DNA from 4 places in the Mesorhizobium sp. W067 genome. Region 2 is predicted to be linked to each of the others. Evidence: predicted binding sites of a transcription regulator. Region 2 holds the regulator's gene; each other region holds the start of a gene.
The links. Region 2 encodes PhoB, which activates phosphate uptake and scavenging genes when phosphate is short. Its sites were predicted from a motif close to TGTCATNNANCTGTCAT; they were not measured.
Positions count from the first base shown of each region.

Region 1: the regulator PhoB is predicted to act here: its motif matches at 1,540-1,556, upstream of ACYG97_RS07800 (PhoX family protein).
Region 3: the regulator PhoB is predicted to act here: its motif matches at 4,035-4,051, upstream of ACYG97_RS04770 (RNA degradosome polyphosphate kinase).
Region 4: the regulator PhoB is predicted to act here: its motif matches at 1,117-1,133, upstream of ugpB (sn-glycerol-3-phosphate ABC transporter substrate-binding protein UgpB).

Region 1 is NZ_JBTTII010000001.1:1,593,379-1,598,514, reverse strand. It holds gene urtA (urea ABC transporter substrate-binding protein) at 1-786, opposite strand, end outside; gene ACYG97_RS07805 (hypothetical protein) at 1,099-1,494, shown strand; gene ACYG97_RS07800 (PhoX family protein) at 1,612-3,525, shown strand; gene ACYG97_RS07795 (GMC family oxidoreductase) at 3,588-5,136, opposite strand, start outside.
Region 2 is NZ_JBTTII010000001.1:4,185,604-4,190,739, forward strand. It holds gene ACYG97_RS20370 (sugar ABC transporter permease) at 1-538, opposite strand, end outside; gene xylF (D-xylose ABC transporter substrate-binding protein) at 683-1,723, opposite strand; gene ACYG97_RS20380 (ROK family protein) at 1,990-3,225, shown strand; gene phoB (phosphate regulon transcriptional regulator PhoB) at 3,256-3,945, opposite strand; gene phoU (phosphate signaling complex protein PhoU) at 3,962-4,666, opposite strand; gene pstB (phosphate ABC transporter ATP-binding protein PstB) at 4,708-5,136, opposite strand, start outside.
Region 3 is NZ_JBTTII010000001.1:963,431-968,566, reverse strand. It holds gene ppx (exopolyphosphatase) at 156-1,688, opposite strand; gene ACYG97_RS04770 (RNA degradosome polyphosphate kinase) at 1,688-3,880, opposite strand; gene ACYG97_RS04765 (zinc-finger domain-containing protein) at 4,114-4,359, shown strand; gene ACYG97_RS04760 (FAD-dependent monooxygenase) at 4,379-5,136, shown strand, end outside.
Region 4 is NZ_JBTTII010000001.1:4,067,226-4,072,361, forward strand. It holds gene ugpB (sn-glycerol-3-phosphate ABC transporter substrate-binding protein UgpB) at 1-1,054, opposite strand, end outside; gene ACYG97_RS19770 (hypothetical protein) at 1,240-1,386, shown strand; gene ACYG97_RS19775 (bifunctional diguanylate cyclase/phosphodiesterase) at 1,534-3,981, shown strand; gene tlpA (thiol:disulfide interchange protein TlpA) at 4,081-4,773, opposite strand; gene argH (argininosuccinate lyase) at 4,809-5,136, shown strand, end outside.

The DNA of each region.
Region 1 (5,136 bases), 2.6 Mb from region 2:
GACCGGGATGTCCTCGGCCTTGATGCCCTGGTTGCCGAGTTCCTTGTAGAACGGAACGTTGGCGTCGCCATTGACGGTCGAGACGACGGCGGTCTTCTTGCCGGCCGAGCCGAATTTCTTGATTGCGGAGACTTCGGTCTGCCAGTCGGAGAAGCCGAACGGCGTGTAGTTGACCATGATGTCTTCGGCGGCGACGCCCTTGGCCTTCAGATAGGCCTCGAGGATTTTGTTGGTGGTGCGGGGATAGACGTAGTCGGTGCCTTCCAACACCCAGCGCTTCACCGAGCCACCGTCCTCGCTCATGAGATAATCGACGGCAGGAATCGCCTGCTGGTTCGGGGCGGCGCCGGTGTAGAACACGTTGCGCTCGCTTTCCTCGCCCTCATACTGGACGGGGTAGAACAGGATGTTGTCGAGTTCCGAGAACACCGGCAACACCGATTTGCGCGACACCGAGGTCCAGCAGCCGAACACGGCGGCGACCTTGTCCTTCGAGATCAGCTCACGCGCCTTCTCGGCGAAGAGCGGCCAGTTGGAGGCCGGATCGACAACGACCGCCTCAAGCTTCTTGCCGAGCAGGCCGCCCTTGGCGTTCTGCTCTTCGATGAGCATCAGCATGGCGTCTTTCAGCGTCGTCTCCGAAATCGCCATGGTCCCCGACAGCGAATGCAGAATGCCGACCTTGATCGTGTCTTCGGCGGCCTGGGCCGGAGACGACATCGACAGGCCGGCGGCGACCACGCCGGCCGAAAACATTTTTGCTATTGTGGAGAAATTACCCCTCATACCGAAGACTCCCAAGCTGTTTGATTGCACCGCGATAATGCAATGCAACTGCCGTGCCAAACGCAAAGGCGCCGCTCACGAAGATGGAATAGCCGAGCGTTATCAGCCGGTTGGTATATTAGCCTCGAGAAAACAGTGGTAGCCGGCGAAAATTGATTGAGGCAAATTTGCGCAGCGCACATGGCTTTTGCCTAATTTTTGCCCAATTGAGACAAATGCCTAGTTTTTGATCTCCGGCCGTGTGTTCCGGGCTAACAATGTTGCGGTACCGCGCAAAAATAGGGCAAGCTCGCCCTTCAAAAGAGTGACGTCATGACATCTCGCACCTCATGCATTTCCGGCATCCTGCTGCTGATGGCAACGAGCGGCGCCGCGCGCGCCGATTTCAGCGAGGGCAAGCTTCCGGACGGCACCTATCATTGCGAGGTCTACCTGCTCGGCGCCTTCCTCAACCTCGGCGACATCACCATCAAGGGCAACGTCTATAGTGGTCCGGTGACATTCGGCACCGCGACGCAAGGCTACAACTATCAGATGAATGCCAATGGCGAGATCACCTGGCTCGGGCCGCTGGGCGGCTATACCACCGGTGGCAACTCCGTCTCCATGACACAGGCAACACTGGACGGCGAGACCGCCCCGTCATTCGACATCATTCTGAAGCAGCCCGACGGCGCCTTCACCGCCTCGACCTGCACCAAGGGCTGAGCGATGCGTAGTGCCGCGCCCAGTTGCGGCAAAACCTTCCTCTTATGTCATGTGAATGTTGCCTAAGCAGACTAGGGCAACGGTGCGCCGTAACATCCACCCTGAGAGGCAGACACCATGGCCAATACACCGTCTTCATCCTCCCCCGTCATCCGCGAAATCATTGCCGAGCGCGTCTCGCGCCGGTCTCTTTTGAAAGGCAGCCTCGCCTCCGGCGCGCTGATTGCCGGCGGCAGCTTTGTCGGCTCCTTGTTTGCCGGCGAAACGCATGCCGCCGCAGCGCAGTCGACGCTCGGCTTTCCCGAGCTGAAGCGGGTCTACGACAAGACCCATGCCGCCGCCGAAGGCTATGAGACGACCATCGTCGCGCGCTGGGGCGACCCGCTTGCAGCCGGCCTCGCCGAATTCGACGGCAACAAGGTCGCGGCGGAGGAACAGGAAAAGCGCTTCGGCTACAATTGCGACTACATCGCCTTCATGCCGCTGCCCAAGGGCACGGTGAATTCCGATCATGGCCTGCTCTGCGTCAACAACGAATACATCTCGCCCAATGTGATGTTTCCGGGGATGACCGAGGGCGATGCCGGCAAGACGATGACCAGGGAACAGGTCAATCTCGGCATGGCCGCGATGGGCCATTCGATCCTCGAGGTGCAGGTGAAGGACGGCAAGTGGGAAACCGTGGCGGACAGCCCGCTCAACCGCCGCATCACCGCCAACACCGAAATGACCGTTTCCGGACCGGTTGCCGGCCATGCGCTGATGAAAACTTCGGCCGACCCGACTGGCACGAAAGTGCTCGGCACCAGCTATAATTGCAGCGGCGGTTTCACCCCCTGGGGTACGGTGCTGACCTGCGAGGAAGGCGTGTCCGACATTTTCGGCGGCGACCCGAAAAAGGCGCCGACTGCCGACCTGCTCGACCGTTACGGCTTCGACGGCTCCGACATCTATGGCCGCGGCCGCTTCCATGACCGCTTCAACCTCGACAAGGAACCGAACGAGGCCAACCGCTTCGACTGGGTGGTCGAGATCGACCCTTACGATCCTCAGTCCAGGCCGGTGAAGCGCACGGCACTTGGCCGCATGTCGCATGAGGCCTCGACCGTGGTCCTCAACAAGGACGGCCGCGTTGTCGTCTATATGGGTGACGACGACTATTTCGAATATATGTACCGCTTCGTCTCGGCCAAGGCCTATGACAAGGCCAACCCGGCCTCCGGCGCCGATCTGCTCGACGATGGCGTGCTGTCGGTCGCCCGCTTCGATGCCGATGGCTCGATGACGTGGCTGCCGTTGGTGCACGGCCAGGGCAAGCTTACCGTCGAGAACGGTTTTGCCGACCAGGCCGAGGTGCTGTTGAAGACGCGGTTTGCGGCAGATGCGCTCGGCGCCACGCCGATGGACCGGCCCGAGGACATCGAGACCAATCCGGTGACCGGCCGCGTCTATGCGGTGATGACCAAGAACAAGAAGCGCGACCAGTCGAAGGTCAATCCGGCCAACACGCGGCCGGAGAACCTGTGGGGCCATATTGTCGAACTGATCCCGCCCGGCGGCCGCGGCGCGGATGCCGACCACACGGCGGAAAAGTATGCCTGGGACCTGTTCGTGCTCTGCGGCAACCCGAAGGATGCCAAGGTCGGCGCCACTTTTCATCCGGATACGTCGGACAATGGCTGGTTCGTCTGCCCCGACAACATCACCTTCGATCCGGCCGGGCGGCTGTGGGTGGCGACGGACGGCGCCAATGATTTCGACCTGCCGGACGGCGTCTATGGCGTCGACACCGAAGGTGCGGCGCGCGGCCTGCCGAAGCTGCTGTTCACCTGCCCGCACGGCGCCGAAGCGACCGGCCCGTGCTTCACGCCGGACGGCTCGACTTTGTTCCTGTCGGTGCAGCACCCTGCGGAAGATGCAGAGACGCTCGACAAGGCGCAGACGCTGTGGCCCGACTTCAGGGATGGCCAATTGCCGCGGCCGTCCGTCGTCGCCATCCGCCGCAAGGACGGACAGCCGGTCGGCGCATAGTGTCCTAGGGAAAAGGGCGGAACGCGCCATGCGCGTTCCGCGTAGCGATCCGGGAGGACGGCTCAGATCGTCTTGGCCGACATTTGCGAAGCGATGTATTCGGCCTGGCGGATAGCCAGCGACACGATCGTCAGCGTCGGATTTTCAGCCGCACCGGTGGTGAACTGGCTGCCGTCCGACACGAACAGGTTTTTGATGTCGTGCGCCTGGCCGTGCTTGTTGACGACGCCGTCTTCCGCCTTTTCACTCATCCGGTTGGTGCCGAGATTGTGGGTTGAGGGATAGGGCGGCGTCGGGAAGGAGCGCGTCGCGCCGACCGCATCATAAAGCGCTGTGGCCTGCTTGTAGGCATGGTTGCGCATCGCCGTGTCGTTGGGATGATCATCGAAATGCACGTCGGCGATCGGCATGCCGTGCGCGTCCTTCTCGTCCTTGTGCAGCGTGACGCGGTTTTCCGCGCGCGGCATGTCCTCGCCGACGATCCACAGGCCAGCCATGTGATCATAGTGGTCGAGCGCGGTGGTGAAGGAACGGCCCCAGCCGCCGGGATTGAGGAAGGCGGCCATGAAGGGCAAGCCGAGCGACAGCGTCTCGAATTCATAGCCGCCGACAAAGCCGCGTGAGGGATCGTGCCGCGCCTCGTCGCGGATAATGCCGGCCATGGTGGTGCCGCGATACATATGCACCGGTTGGTCGAAGATGGCGTAGACCGAACCGGTGGTGTGGCGCATGTAGTTCTTGCCGACCTGCCCCGACGAATTGGCAAGCCCTTGCGGAAACTTCGCTGACTCGGAGTTTAGCAGCAGGCGCGGGCTTTCGATCGAGTTGCCGGCGACGGCGACAATGCGGGCCTTCTGTTCCTGCAGCTTGCCGTCCTTGTCGGCATAGACGACGCCGGTCACCTTGCCTGAGGCGTCGTGGTTGATCTTGATCGCCATGGCATTCGGCCGGACTTCGAGATGGCCGGAGGCCTCGCCCTTGGGGATCTCGGTATAGAGCGTCGACCATTTGGCGCCCCATTTGCAGCCCTGGAAGCAGAAGCCGGTCTGTTGGCAGGAGTTCCGGTCATCACGCTCGACCGAATTGATTGCCATGTTGCCGGTATGACATTCCTTGTAGCCGAGCTTGTCGGCGCCGGCCTTGAGCACCTTGAAATTGTTGTTGCCGGGCAGCCGCGGCCAGCCATTGGTGCCGGTGACGCCCATCTTGGCTTCCGCCTTGGCGTAGTACGGCTCCATCTCGGCCAATGTGACCGGCCAGTCCAGCAGGTTGGCGCCTTCCAGCTTGCCGTAGGTCGAGAGCGTCTTGAACTCATGCTCCTGGAAGCGCAGCGAGGCGCCGGCCCAGTGCGTGGTCGAGCCGCCGACCGATTTGACTATCCAGGCCGGCAAATTGGGGAAATCCTTCGACACCCGCCAGTCGCCGGACGTCGTGCGCTTGTCCGTCCAGGCGAGTTGGCTGAAGGAACCCCACTCATCATTGATGAAATCCTCGTATTCGTGGCGCGCGCCGGCCTCGAGGATGACGACATCGACGCCTTTCTGGGCGAGTTCGTTGCCGAGCGTGCCGCCGCCGGCGCCGGAGCCGATGATCACGACCACGCCGTCGTTG
Region 2 (5,136 bases):
GCGCGACCGTGCGCCCGCTGGTGATGAGCCATGCCATGCCGCGCCAGACCAGCAGGCCACCAAGCGTCACGATGAAGGCCGGAACCTGCATATAGGCGATGATGAAGCCCTGGAACGCGCCGATCAGCAGACCAAGCACCACGCCGGCGGCAAGCGCGATGATCCAGAGCCAGGGGTTTCCAAGCTGGAAGCCGATGATGCGAATCAGGAATTCGGCCTGTGCCACGCCCATGATCATGCCGATCACGCCTTCGGCGGAGCCCACCGAAAGGTCGATGTTGCGCATGACGATGACCAGTACCATGCCGGTCGCCATGATCGCGACCGAGGACGTCTGCACCGACAGGTTCCAAAGATTGCGCGGCGTCAGGAAAAGCCCACCCGACAGGATATGTATGCCGACCCAGATGACCAGCAGCGCGCCGACCATGCCGAGCATGCGCGTGTCGAGCTCGGTCGCTTTCAGGAACCGGGCGACCGCGCCGAGTTCAGACGCTCGTGCCGTATCGGCCTGCGGATTTGAGGTCGTGTCGGTCATGATGTCCTCCAGCGGCTTGCCGTCTGGCGCGGATGCCGGACCACAGCCTAGAAGTTTGCCGCCGATGGCGGAAACACACAATTCTCGTAGAGAAAACGCCGCGGCTTGACAGCCGCGGCGCCTCATTTCTTCAAGTCGTCGAGATCAGTTGCAAGCCGCGACGCTGCCGGCGGCGACGCCCGTGCAGACTTCGTCCTTCTTGATCCAGCCGGCGTCGATGACGACGTTGAGGTTGTCCTTGGTGATCGCGACGGGGGTCAGGAACAGCGACTTGACGGTGTTGCCGCCAGGCGTGGTGAAGTCCTTGGCGCCGGCAATGTCGCCCGTCTTCTTGCCATCGGCAAGCTGCGAGGCGATCTCGGCGGCGTTCTTGCCGAGTTCGCGCGCGTCCTTCCACACCGACACCGTCTGCGTGCCGAGCGCGATGCGGTTCAGAGCGGCATGGTCGCCGTCCTGGCCCGAGACCGGAACCGTTCCGGCAAGGCCCTGCGCCGTCAGCGCGGCGACAACGCCGCCGGCTGTGCCGTCATTGGCCGCAACCACGGCATCGACCTTGTTGTCATTGGCGGTCAGGAACTGTTCCATGTTCTTCTGGGCATTGGCCGGCAGCCAGCCATCGGTATAGGCCTCGCCGACATTCTTGATCTTGCCCGAGTCGATGGCTTCCTTGAGCACTTCCATCGAGCCCGAGAACAGGAAATCGGCATTCGGATCCGAGCCAGAGCCCTTGATAAAGACATAGTTGCCCTCGGGCTTCGCCTTGAACACTTCGCGGGCCTGCATGCGGCCGACTTCTTTGTTGTCGAAGGTCAGGTAGAAGACGTCCTTGTTCTCGATCAGGCGATCATAGCCGACGACCGGAATGCCTTCGTCCAGCGCCTTCTGCACCGCCGGGCCGATGGCCGAGGCGTCCTGCGCCAGGATGATCAGCGAGTTGGCGCCCTGCGAGATCAGGCTTTCGACGTCGGTCAGCTGCTTGCCGGGATTGGACTGCGCGTCGGCCGAAATGTACTTGTCGCCGGCGGCTTCGATCGCCGTTTTCATCGCCGCCTCGTCGGTCTTCCAGCGCTCTTCCTGGAAGTTCGACCACGACACGCCGATGACCTTGTCCTTCGCCTGCGCGACCGACATCAGCGCCAGCGACATGGCGACACCCGCCAGCATGGCGGCTGCAAATCTGTTCATTATAACCCTCCCTGCGCCGCCCACGGCGCGACAAAACCGGCCCGAAGGCCTGCACAAAGAGGCTCCATTTTTTCGAGCCTCGAAAAAATACTGGTTCAATGATAAGGCACTGTCAACATCGATTATGATGGATTCTGATGGCGTTGCCGAATTTTTTCGAGCTCCGCAATAAACAATGACAGGGCTGCCGGCGTCTGCCAATATTTGGCTGGTGCCGTCGAACGCCTTCACTATCATGAGGCGCGAGGAGGCCGGGAGGAAAACAAATGTCGGTTGGGATCCGCCACGACGATCTGCGCCGTCGCAACCGTGCGATGGTGATTTCGGCCGTGCGCCGGGCCGGCCAGCCGTCGCGGACCGAGATTGCGGCGACCACCGGCCTCAGCCATTCGACGATATCGGCAATCTCGTCTGATCTAATTCAAGAAGGCATCCTGATTGAAGGCAAGCCTGGCGAGACCGGCTCGCTGAAACGCGGCCGGCCGCAGGTCGGCCTTGGCCTCAACCCGGAAGCGGCGGCGGTCATGACCGTGGTGCTGTCGCTGAACTTCCTCTCCGTCACCGTCATCGACTATGCCGGCCAGGTGGTCGCGGAAGAACAGCGCCGGCTCGACACGCTGACCATGCCGCGCGACGAGCTGATCGGCGAATGCGTAGCAATCGTCGGGCGGCGTCTCGCGGACCCGGACCTCGATGTCCAGAGCATCGCCCGCATTGCCATGGGCATCCAGGGCATCACCGATTCGCAGGCGCGGGCCATGCTGTGGTCGCCAATCACGCCACTGACCGACATTGCCTTCGCCGACATGTTGGAAGCGGAATTCGGCATTCCTGCCACCATGGAGAACGACTGCAATATGATGGCGGTGGCCCTGCAATGGCGCCAGCCCGAGCGCTACCGCGACAATTTCATCGCGATCCTCTTGTCGCACGGCATCGGCATGGGGCTGGTGCTGAAAGGCGAACTGTTCACCGGCACCCATTCCTCGGGCGGCGAGTTCGGCCACATGATCCACCGTCCGGGCGGCGCGCTCTGCCGCTGCGGGCGGCGCGGCTGCGTCGAGGCCTATGCCGGAAACTACGCCATCTGGCGCAGCGCCAAAATGATGGGCGAGGATGCCGAGCCGGTCGATATCGGCGACGCTGATATGCGCGCACTCGCCGCGCGCGCCCGCGAAACCGATGGCCCGGAGCGCGAAGCCTATCGCAAGGCCGGTGAGGCGCTCGGCTTCGGCCTCGGCAGCCTGTTTGCGCTGATCGACCCGGCGCCTGTCGCCATGGTTGGCGTCAGCGCCGCCGCCTTCGACCTGATCGAGCCGGCATTGCGCGAAGCGATCGCCCAGACCGCCGGCGGCCAGCATTCGAAATCGATCTCCTTCGACACCGAGCCCAACGAGCTGCCGCTGATCCGCGAAGGCTGTGCCATGCGCGCGCTCGGCTTCGTCGATCAGGAGATTTTCGCGCCGGGCATTCAGGCCAAATCCGGCAAGCATGTCGCCTGAATGGCCGGCAACGGCGCGACGCGCAGCATCCTAGTCTTCCCTGATCGCGTAGCCGGCGCCGCGAATGGTACGGATGACATCCGGCATGCGGCCGTTGTTGACCGCTTTGCGTAAGCGCCCGACATGGACGTCGACGGTTCGCTCGTCGATGTAGATCGTCTCGCCCCAGACATTGTCGAGCAGCTGGCTGCGCGAGAACACGCGGCCGGGATGGCGCATCATGAATTCGAGCAGCCGGAACTCGGTCGGTCCGAGCCTGATCTCGCTCTTCTTGCGGTAGACACGGTGCGACTCGCGGTCGAGCACGATGTCGCCGACCTTGAGCACGCTGGACAGCACTTCCGGCTTGGCCCGGCGCAGCAGCGCCTTCACGCGCGCCATGAACTCCGGCGTCGAGAATGGCTTGACCAGATAGTCGTCGGCACCGGTGGACAGGCCGCGCACGCGATCGCTTTCCTCACCGCGCGCGGTCAGCATGATGATCGGCAGCCGCTCGGTTTCGGGCCGCACTCTAAGCCGCCGGCAGAGCTCGATGCCGGAAACAGCGGGCACCATCCAGTCGAGCACCAGGAGATCGGGCACGTTTTCCTGCAGGCGGATCTCGGCCTCGTCGCCGCGTGTCACCACCTCGACGTGATAGCCTTCGGATTCGAGGTTGTAGCGGAGGAGCACGCCTAGCGGCTCCTCGTCCTCCACGACCATGATGCGTGGCGCGATCATAGGCAGTTCACCCTCATCAGGCCGGCGTGGCCATCGCCGTCTCGTCCTGCTTCGGACGATTGGCGGGCAATTGCTGGCCGGTCAGCACATAATACGCATTTTCGGCGATGTTGGTGACATGATCGCCGATGCGCTCAAGATTCTTGGCGCAGAACAAGAGATGCGTGCAGGCGGTGATGTTGCGAGGGTCTTCCATCATGTAGGTCAAGAGCTCACGAAACACGGACGTGTATTTGACGTCGATGCGCTCGTCGTCATTCCTGAGTTTTGCAAGAGCTGCCGCATCGGTGGCGGCATATTCCTCGACGACGCCTTGCACCTGGATCAGCACCAGCTGCGCCATGGCGTCGATGGAGTGCGAGAGGTCGCGCGGCGTGACGCTCAAGCCCACGGTGCCGACGCGTTTGGCGATGTTCTTGGCGAGATCGCCGATGCGCTCGAGGTCGCCGGCCATGCGGATCGAGCCGACCACGGCGCGCAGATCGTTGGCCATCGGCTGGCGCTTGGCGATCAGCGTGATGGCGCGGTCGTCCAGTTCGCGCTGGCGCGCATCCATGATGGCGTCGTCGGAAACGACACGCTGTGCCAGCGCATTGTCCGAATTGAGCAGCGCCCTGGTCGAGCCGCTGACCATCGAGCCTGCCAGATCGCCCATGTCGCGGATCAGCTTGCTGATCTGCCCGAGCTCTTCATCGAAGGAGGCGACGGTATGTTCACCCATGATCTTGGTCCTCGTGCCTGAAAATTCACCCGCCGGACGGCTCAGCCGAAGCGGCCGGTAATGTAGTCCTGGGTGCGCTTGTCGTCGGGGTTGGTGAACATCTTGTCGGTGGCGCCCTCCTCGACGAGATAGCCGAGATGGAACATCGCCGTGCGCTGCGACACGCGCGCCGCCTGCTGCATCGAGTGGGTGACGATGACGATCGTGTAGTTCTGGCGCAGTTCGTCGATCAGCTCCTCGACACGGGCGGTGGCGATCGGATCGAGCGCCGAGCAGGGCTCGTCCATCAGGATCACCTCCGGCGACACGGCGATGGCGCGCGCGATGCACAGGCGCTGCTGCTGGCCGCCGGACAGGCCGGTGCCGGGCTCCTGCAGGCGGTCCTTGACCTCGTTCCAGATCGCCGCCTTCTTCAGGCTCTGCTCGACGATCTGGTCCATGTCGGACTTGCGCTTGGCCAGCCCATGGAT
Region 3 (5,136 bases), 3.2 Mb from region 2:
AAGTGCGCGAGCCTATTGCCGCCAACGCTTTCCAACGAGGCTCCCTTCCTTTCCCTCCGGAGGGGGAAGGTGGCGGTGCGAAGCAGCGACGGATAGAGGAAGCCGGTCCTCGAACGCGAGGCCGACGACGACATGGTTTTGCTGTCAGGCCGCGCCTACTTCACCGACACGCTCTGCCCACCCTCGACCGCCAGCACCAGCCGGCGGTTGGTGATCCGCGCCAGTTGCGCCAGCCGTCCGGCCGGGCGTTCGCCGTAAAGATCGGAAAGTGAGGCCGGCAGCACCAGCGCCAACGTGCCATTGCCGCGGTTTTCCCATTTCAGCCGCGGCATGACGCCGGGCATGGCCGCAGTCAGCAGATAGACGACGCGCAGCACCGCCGCCAGGATGCGGGCGCGCTCGAGATAGCGCGGCGTCGCCAGGCCGCGGATTTCCGGCGCCGCATCGTTGAACACGCCTTCGTGGCGGAACAGGCCGACCAGCGCCAGGAAGGCACGGCCGGGGTGATCGACGCCAATGAAGGAGGCGTGGGCAATGATGTTGAGCGACTGCTTGCCGCGATATTCCGGGTGCGCGCGCCAGCCTATATCGGCCAGCAGACAGGCAGCGTGGCGATAGCGCGCCTCATCCTCCGTCTCGTCGATGCCGAAGGCGGCAAAGGTCTTGTCCGTCCATTCGACAAGCTCATGCGCATGGGTGACCGAGCGCGACCGCAGCCGCGCCAGTTCCTCCGAAGCGGAGACCAGCGGATCGGCCTTCTGCTCGGCAGGGTCGAGCAGCGAATAGAGAAACCCTTCGCGCACGCCCAATGCCGAGACGATGATCTTCGACGGCTGCATCGCCGCCATGATCTCCTGCAGCACGACCGCGCCATAGGGCAGCAGCGAACGGCGGTTCTTCGACACACCTTCGATGCCCTTGACCTTCTCGATCTCGCCTTTCGCCACCTGCTTCAGGAAATTGGCGGCGCTTTCGACACCGATCTCATAGTGGTGCATGACGCCAAGCGGGTAGTTGGTCATTTCCATGTGCAGCCGGGCAAGGTTTCGCCAGGTGCCGCCAACGGCGTAAAAGGGCCGTCCCAGCCCGCCCTTCAACAATTTGGCGCGCGCCAGTTCGTCGCGGGTGATCTTTGCCGCCTGGGCGAGCGAATTCCTGGCCATGTCCTGCAGCCGCAGGCCACCCAGCGGCAGCGTGATACCGTCGCCGATCGCCTCGCCATTGATGTCGATAAGCTCCAGGCTGCCGCCGCCAAGATCACCGGCAATGCCATTGGCGGGGTGGAAGCCCGAAATGACGCCAAGCGCCGAATAATGCGCCTCCTGCCGGCCAGTGAGCACGCGGATCTCGGTCTTGAGCACATCCTGGGCGCGGTGGATGAAATCGGGTCCGTTGATCGCTTCGCGGGCCGCGGCCGTTGCCAGCACAAACATGTGCTCCGCACCCGCCTGGTCGGAGAGCGCGCGGAAACGGCGGAACTCCTCCATCGAGCGCGTCACCGCCTCGGGATCGAGCTTGCCGGTCGAAACGATGCCGCGGCCGAGGCCGGCCAGCATCTTTTCGTTGAACAGCAAGGTCGGCGAGCGCGCCAACCCTTCATAGACGACAAGGCGGATCGAGTTCGAGCCGATGTCGATGATGGACAGCGGCCGGCGATCCTGCAGCCGGCCTTGGGACGTTGAAATCATCAGCCGGTGTTCTTCTTGCGACGCTTGAACTGCGCGATGCGCTTGGGCGCATGCGACTTCAGCGCGTCACCCCGTCCCGACAGGCTCGGATTGGTCATGAAATATTCCTGCGCGTTGAACGGTTCCTCACCCTCCTCCAGCACGACGCGCCGGGAGGTTCCGTCAGCCAATACGTCGAAACTTTGCTGGTTGTCCATGATGTTGCCCAGCATGATCTGGCCAAGGATCTGTTCATGCACCGTCGGGTTGGTGATCGGCACCATGGTCTCGACGCGGCGGTCGAGATTACGTGGCATCAAGTCGGCCGAGGCGATGTAGACGATCGCCTCGTCCGACGGCAGGCCATGGCCGTTGCCGAAGCAGTAGATGCGGCTGTGTTCGAGGAAGCGGCCGACGATCGACTTGACCCTGATGTTTTCCGACAGGCCGGGCACCTGTGGCCGCAGGCAGCAGATGCCGCGCACGACGAGATCGATCTCGACGCCGGCACGGCTGGCGTCATAGAGCGCGTCGATGATGTTGGGATCGACGAGCGCGTTCATCTTCATCCAGATGCGCGCCGGACGGCCAGCCAGCGCGTAGGCGACCTCGTCGGCAATGTGCTTGAGGATACGGCTGCGCAGCGTAAACGGCGAGATGGCGATCCGCATCTCATCCGTCGGCTCGGCATAGCCGGTGATGAAGTTGAACAGCTGGGCGACATCGCGCGCGATCGTCGGATCGGTGGTGAAGAAGGACAGGTCGGTGTAGATGCGCGCGGTCACCGGATGGTAGTTGCCGGTGCCGAGATGCACATAGTTACGCAGCTTGCCGTCCTCGCGCCGCACCACCAGCGACATTTTCGCATGGGTTTTGAGTTCAAGGAAGCCGAACACGACCTGGACGCCGGCGCGTTCGAGGTCGCGCGCCCAGCGGATGTTGGCTTCCTCGTCGAAGCGCGCCTTGAGCTCGACCAGGGCGGTTACCGACTTGCCGGCCTCGGCCGCGTCGACCAAGGCGCGCACGATCGGGCTGTCGTTGGAGGTGCGGTAGAGCGTCTGCTTGATCGCCACCACCTCCGGGTCGGCCATCGCCTGGCGCAGGAATTGGACCACCACGTCAAAGGATTCATAGGGGTGGTGGACGACGATGTCCTTCTCGCGGATGGCCGCGAAACAATCGCCGCCATGCTCGCGGATGCGCTCGGGAAAGCGCGGATTGTAGGGGGTGAACTTTAGGTCGTCGCGCGGCACGGCGACGATCTCGGAAATCTGGCTGAGCGCCAGCGGGCCGGTCAGAACGCTGATGCGGCTCGAAGAGACGCCAAGCTCGCCGGCGACGAACTCGCGCAATTCACCGGGCATCGACTTGTCGAATTCGATGCGGATGACCGAACCGCGGCGGCGCCGCTTCAGCGCCGTCTCGAACAGGCGCACGAGATCTTCCGACTCTTCCTCGACCTCGATATCGCTGTCCCGGATGATGCGGAAGGTGCCGGAACCCTTGACCTCATAGCCGGGGAACAGCTTGCCGATATAGAGGCCGACAGCCTCCTCCAGTGGAATGAAGCGAACGTGCTGCTTGCGGTCGGGCAGACGGATGAAGCGCTTCAGCGCCACCGGCAGGCGCAGAAGCGCGCTCATCTCCTCGCCATTCTTGCGATGGCGCAATTGCAGCGCCATCGAGAAGCCGAGATTGGGAATGAACGGAAACGGATGCGCCGGGTCGATCGACAGTGGAGTCAGCACCGGGAAAACCTGGTCCTGGAAATGGTCTTCCAGCCAGACTTTTTCATCCTTGGTCAGTGCATCGCGGGTGATGCTCTCAATGCCTTCCTTGTTGAGCAGCAACATCAGCGCCGAAAGGCTGTTCTGCTGGTCCTCCTGCAGCCGCTCGACCTCGCGCAGCAATTGTTCCAGCTGCTGCTCCGGCGTGCGGCCGTCGGGGCTCTTGAGCGCAATGCGTTCGCGCACCTGGCCCGCAAGGCCGGCGACGCGGACCATGAAGAATTCATCGAGATTGGCGGCCGAAATCGACAGGAAACGGACGCGTTCGAGCAGCGGATGGTGCTCGTTCTGTGATTCCTCGAGCACACGCCGGTTGAACTGCAGCCAGGAGAACTCACGGTTGACGAACCGATCGGGGTTGCCGCCCTCGGGGCTCGCCACCTCGACATTGATGAATTCGCTCTGCACCGGCTTCAGTTCGTTCATGGTTCCTGCTCTTCCCCGCCAACCGTCCCTTGGAGCGCCGCTGGACGTGCCATGCCTCTAACACGCTTTTGTGACGCATGGCCCTTCGGCGAAAACCATTCCGATTTCAGGGACATGCACTTAACCGGCTCACCGTATCCTCTGACAGGCTTTTGCGACAGTTTCATTTCATCGATCTTGCAAACAGGCCTGTTATGTTCCAGATGCTTTTCGACGAGATCAAGGAGACGACGATGGCAGGCGGTTCCATTCCCCACTTCCAGAACGATGCGGGCCATCCGGCAATCGACATCGGCGTCAAGGAATTCATGTGCACCGGCGCCAACCCGCCCTTCGACCATCCACACGTGTTCCTCGACATGGGCGACGACAATGAAAAGGTCTGCCCCTATTGCTCGACGCTCTACCGCTATTCGGCGAAGCTGAGGGCGACGGAAACGCTGCCGGCCGGTTGCCTTTATATCGACCAGGCCGCCTGATCCTTCCGCGACAAGCCCGATGGAAGACATCAGGTCCCGGCAGGTCATAATCGCCGGGGCCGGCATCGCCGGGCTGACCGCTGCCCTTGCCTTCGCCGGACGGGGTTATCCGGTAAAGCTGATCGAACAGGCACAGCACCTAGAAGCGGCCGGCGCCGGCATCCAGCTTTCGCCCAACGCAACACGCATTCTTGGAAAACTCGGCGTGCTCGACCGACTGCTGCCCGCAGCGTTGCGGCCGGAAGCGGTCGTGCTCAAGGACGCCGGGACGCTGCGCGAACTGGCGCGGGTACCGCTTGGGCAAGCCGCCGAAGCGCGCTGGCAGGCGCCTTATCTCGTCGCTCACCGCGCCGATCTGCAGGCAGCGCTGCTGGCGCAAATGGCCGAACGGCCGGAGATTGAGCTCATCACCGGCGCCCGCGTGACCGGCATCGTCAAAGACGCGCAATATGTCGCCGTGACCGCCGAAGTGGACGGCCGCGAGATCGAGGCACGCGGCAAACTGCTGGTCGGCGCCGACGGCGTCTGGTCGGCAGTCAGGGCGCAACTCGCAGGCGAGGACTTCGTCAAAAGCCGTTTTTCGGGCGAACTCGCCTGGCGAGTCACGATCGCGGCCGACGGTGCGGCCGGAGAAGCCTTTGTCGCGATCGGCGCCGCCGACTGCGTCACCACGTTCCTGCATCCTGGCTTCCACATGGTCGCCTACCCCGTCAGCAAAGGCCGGGCCTTCAATCTCGCCGCCTTCACCAAGGGTGAGCGCATAGCCAAAGGTTGGTC
Region 4 (5,136 bases), 120 kb from region 2:
GCGTCACCGGCAGATAACCCGACTTCTGGTGCAGATACTCCTGCACTTCGGTCTTGGACAGGTAGGAGAAGAACGCCGCGACGCCCTTGTATTCCTCGTCCGATTTGTTGCCGAATACCCACAGGCTGGCGCCGCCCGGCGTGGTGTTCTGGGGCGCGCCCTTGGCGTCACTATCATAGGGAAGCTGGCCGATGCCGTAGTTCATGCCCGATTTGACGATGTCACCGAGACCCCCCGACGATTCGGTGAAGATGCCGCATTCTCCGGCAAGAAAGATCTGCTTGGCTTCGGATGTACGGCCGCCATATTTGAAGGTGCCGTCCTTGGCCAGGTCGGCGAGCGCCTGGAAATGATTGACGAAGATCGGCGCATTGATCTTGAGCTCGACGTCGGTTCCGGCAAGTCCGTTCTGGTTGGTGCCATAGGAAACGTCGTTCCAGGCGGCGAAGGCCTCAAGGTGGATCCAGGTCAACCACGTCGAGGTATAGCCGCAGGAAGCGGCGCCGCTCGCCTTGATCTTCTTGGCGGCTTCCCACACCTCGTTCCAGGTCTTTGGCGGATTGTTCACGTCAAGCCCGGCCTTCTGGAAGATATCCTTGTTGTAATAGAGGATGGGCGACGAGGAATTATAGGGGAAGGACAGCATGGTCCCGTCCGGCTTCGAATAGTAGCCGACGATGCCGGGCAAATACTCGCTCTTGTCGAAGGTCACGCCGGCGCTGGTCAGCACATCGGCCACCGGCTTGATCGCACCTTCGGCGGCCATCATGACGCCGGTACCCACGTCGAACACCTGGATGATGTCGGGCGCTTGCCCCGCACGAAAGGCAGCGATGCCGGCATTCAGCGTTTCGGGATAGGTGCCCTTGAAAACAGGGAGAATTTCATAGTCGCTCTGGCTGGCATTGAAATCCTTGGCGATCTTGTCGACCACCTCGGCATTGGCGCCGGTCATTGCATGCCACCAACTGATCTGGGTGGCGGCGAAGGCGGAGGTGGTGGAAAGCAGGGTCAAGGTGGCGGCAACACCGGCCGCAAAGCCGAACAACTTCATGTTTCATCTCCCGTTTGTCATTGGCGAAAGGGGCGCTCCCGCGAACGCAATATGTGTCGCTGATGACAATCGGACAACGGATTTGTTGCTGTTTCGTGAATTTCATACCCGGCTAACTTCGCGCCCCCTCGCCTTGCAACGAGGACAGAGAGAAATGCCAAGCCGGCTCAGCGATAGAATGGGGCATGGTGGGCCTGCAAGGATCGCCGACCGCCCAGCAATGCGTGAAGGGCCCGCGTGACAGCGCCACGCACCTGCACCGTGCGGCCGCCAAACCGGCGCTCGGCCAGATCGAGATCGGCCGAGCGGCATCGCGCCAGGCGCTGCTGTAACCGTGCGTCTGGAATGAGACAGGATCGCCGCAACGTACAACCCGAAAAACCCGCTGTAGTTGTAGTTCGCATAACCGATTCTTCGTCAAGCGTGGCATACTAATCAAGTGGACGGCTTGATTGCTGTGGGAGAGCAGGTGGGGCGAGATGCTGACGGTCTATAATTGTATCGTGCATGAGCACGATCTGAGACTGGTCGCACTGGCAGCGCTCATTTGCGGTATTTCTTCCTTCTCGGCGGTCAACCTGCTTCGCCATGTCGACCGCTCGAGCGAGCGCAACCGCTATACCTGGCTGATGATAGCAGCCACTTCCACCGGCTTCGGTATCTGGGCGACGCACTTCATCGCAATGCTTGCCTTTTCTCCCGGAATCCCCAACGCCTACAATACGGAAATGTCGGCGCTTTCGCTCGCCGGTTCCGTCGCCCTGACCGCTGCGGGCATGTGGATCGCCACCTTGCGCCGGGGCATCGACTACCCTCTGGTCGGCGGCGCGGTCCTCGGCGCTGGTATCGCCGCCATGCACTATATCGGCATGGCCGCCTTCGAGGTCGAAGGGCGCATCGTCTGGAACCCGCTGCTGGTCGGCGTCTCGGTGCTGACAGGCGTCACCCTCGCCGCGCTGGCGCTGCTGGTCGTGTTGCGACGGCCGTCCATGCAGGCCACAATCGCCGCCGCCATCCTGTTGACGCTGGCGATCTGCAGCCTGCACTTCATCGCCATGGGCGCGGTGTCGATCTTCCCGGACTCCTCCATCGAGATATCGCAGTTCACGGTCGAACCGGTGTCGCAGGCCTTCGCCGCCGCTGCAGTCAGCATGGCTATCCTGGTGCTTTCAGCCGCAGCATTGTGGATCGACCTTCGCTTCCGGCGTCACAAGCTCGAGGCCGAGCGCATGCACGGCCTCGCCAACGCCGCCGTCGAGGGGCTGATCGTCTGCGACGGCGCCCGCATCGTCAGCGCCAATGACAGCATCGCGGCACTCACCGGCATTGCGCCGGAAGTGCTGAACGCGATGCTGCTTGGCGACCTCTTCGGCGAACGCACCGCGGCCGGCATGTCCGACTGCAGCGGACAGGCACAGGAAGCCGAACTCAGAGCCCATGACGGCGCCACCATCCCCGTCGAACTTATCGCCAGAAGCATCGACTATTGCGGCAAGCGGCACAGCGTGGTCGCCGTGCGCGACATCCGCGAACGCAGGAAGGCCGAGCAGGAGATACTGCGCCTCGCCCATTTCGACCCGCTGACCGGGCTCCCCAACCGCCGCAGTTTCTCCGGCCGGCTCGAGGCCGAAATTGCCGCAATGGACCGCGGCGGCAAGGGCGGGCATCTTGCGCTGCTGCTGCTAGACCTCGACCGCTTCAAGGAAGTGAACGACCTGTTCGGGCACGGCGCCGGCGATGCCATGCTGCAGAAGGTGGCGCTATGCGCCTCCGCCGTGCTCCGCCACGGACAGATGCTGGCGCGTCTCGGCGGCGACGAGTTCGCCATCATCGCTCCGAACCTTCCCGATCCGCAGGCGGCCGGCCGCATCGCCGAGGCGGTGCTGGCGGCCATGCGCGAGGAAAACCGGCTGTCGGTCGGTGGCGGGCTGGTGTCGGCCAGCATCGGCATTGCACTTTATCCGCTCGACGCCGATGAGCCGACACTCCTGGTCAGCCACGCCGACACCGCGCTCTACCGCGCCAAGGCCGAGGGCAAGGACACCTACCGTTACTTCGAGGCCTCGATGGGCGCCGAGGCGCGAGACCGGCGCGTGATGGAGCACGAACTGCGCCAGGCCATGGCGCGCGATGAGTTTCGCCTCGTTTACCAGCCACAAAAGGAGATCAGCAGCGGGCGGATGGTCGGGTTCGAAGCGCTGATCCGCTGGCGCCATCCGCAGCGCGGCGACGTGTCGCCGGCGACCTTCATCCCGGTGGCCGAAGACAGCGGCGTCATCATCCAGATCGGCGAATGGGTGCTGGCGACGGCCTGCGCCGAGGCTGCGCGCTGGAAGAACCCTCTCACCGTCGCGGTCAATGTCTCGGCGGTGCAGCTCCACAATCCGAATTTCAGCCGCAAGGTGCATGAAGTCCTGCTCGGCTCCGGCCTGACGCCCGGCAGGCTCGAACTCGAGATCACCGAAACGGCGCTGGTCAAGGACATGCCGCGCGCGCTGGCGACCTTGCGCCAGGTGAAGGCGCTTGGCGTGCGTGTGGCGATGGACGATTTCGGCACCGGCTACTCCTCGCTGTCCAATCTCCGCGCCTTCCCCTTCGACAAGATCAAGATCGACGGCTCATTCATCAAATCAGTCGACAGCAACGGCCAGGTGGCAGCCATCGTGCGCGCCGTTCTGGGGCTTGGCCGCGGTCTCGGCCTGCCGGTTCTGGCCGAGGGCGTCGAGACGCTGGGCGAGCTGAAATTCCTCGACGCCGAGGCCTGCGAGATCGGCCAGGGCTATTATCTAGGCCGGCCGAGCCCGATCGAGGCGTTCAGCGAACTGACCGGCGTCGCGGCGCCGGCGGCACAAGAGGACGCCAGCGTCAAACAACGCGGCGGCAGCATCTTGATGCTGCCGCCGGCGGCGGCCCTGCGCTCAGCCTAGAGCAATTTCAGGAAAAGTGTGAAACGGTTTTCCGTCCGAAATTGCGTCGAAACAAAAAAGTTAGCGCGGGTAGCCGTTTCGACGAAACGGTGAACCGCTCTAAGGGGCGAGTGCGGCCTCGACCAGGCGCTTGGCATCCGGTCCTGACCATTCGGCCGGTCCGTTCATATGCGCGATCAGGCAGCCTTCGCCATCGATCAGCATGGTGACGGGGAGGCCTAGCGCCAAGCCACGCGTCTTGACGTCGTTGAACAGCGCCAGCGTCGAATCGCGGTAGTAGCCGAGCGACCCGATGCCGATATCGGCGAGGAACTTCTTGGGCTTCACATCGTCGCCGGCATCGACATTGACCGCGACCACTTCGAAGGCATCGCTGCCCTTTTCCTTCTGCAAGGCGTCGAGCGCCGGCATTTCGGCGCGGCAGGGCGCGCACCACGTTGCCCACAGATTGAGCAGCACGGTCTTGCCGGCATGATCGGCGAGCGTCATCGGCTTGCCGTCGGGACCGTTGAAGGCGAGACTTTCCAGCGATTGCGGCGGATCGGCGGGCAGCAATGCCGCAACCTGGCCGGTGGCCGCGGCGGCAACTTTTTTGGCGCGGTCGCTCTTGGCGGCGCAGGCGACGTCGTCCTTGCTGTTGCCCGCGCCGGCCGCAGGTGCGCTGCCGGTGGCTGCGTTGTTGCCAGACCCGCTCTCGCTGACATATACCGCGACCGCGCCGGCCAGCACGCCCGCCAGCAAAGCGGCGAGGATCAGGCGCGGGGCCGGGAAGTATCTGTTACCGTCTGCCATTTTTCTAAGACTGCTCCGGAGCACGGGTTATAGCGATGAGCGACAAGAAGGCCAGCAACCAGATGTGGGGCGGACGTTTTGCCTCGGGTCCGGCCGCGATCATGGAAGCGATCAACGCGTCGATTTCGTTCGACCGCAAACTCTATGCCCAAGACATAAGAGGTTCGATCGCCCACAGCGAGATGTTGGCTGAAACGGGCATTATTTCGGCGGCCGATCAAGAAAAAATCGCTCACGGGCTGAACACGATCCTGAAAGAGATCGAGGCCGGCACGTTCGAGTTCTCGACCCGGCTGGAAGACATTCACATGAACATCGAGGCCCGCCTTGCCGACCTGATCGGCCCGGCCGCCGGCCGCCTGC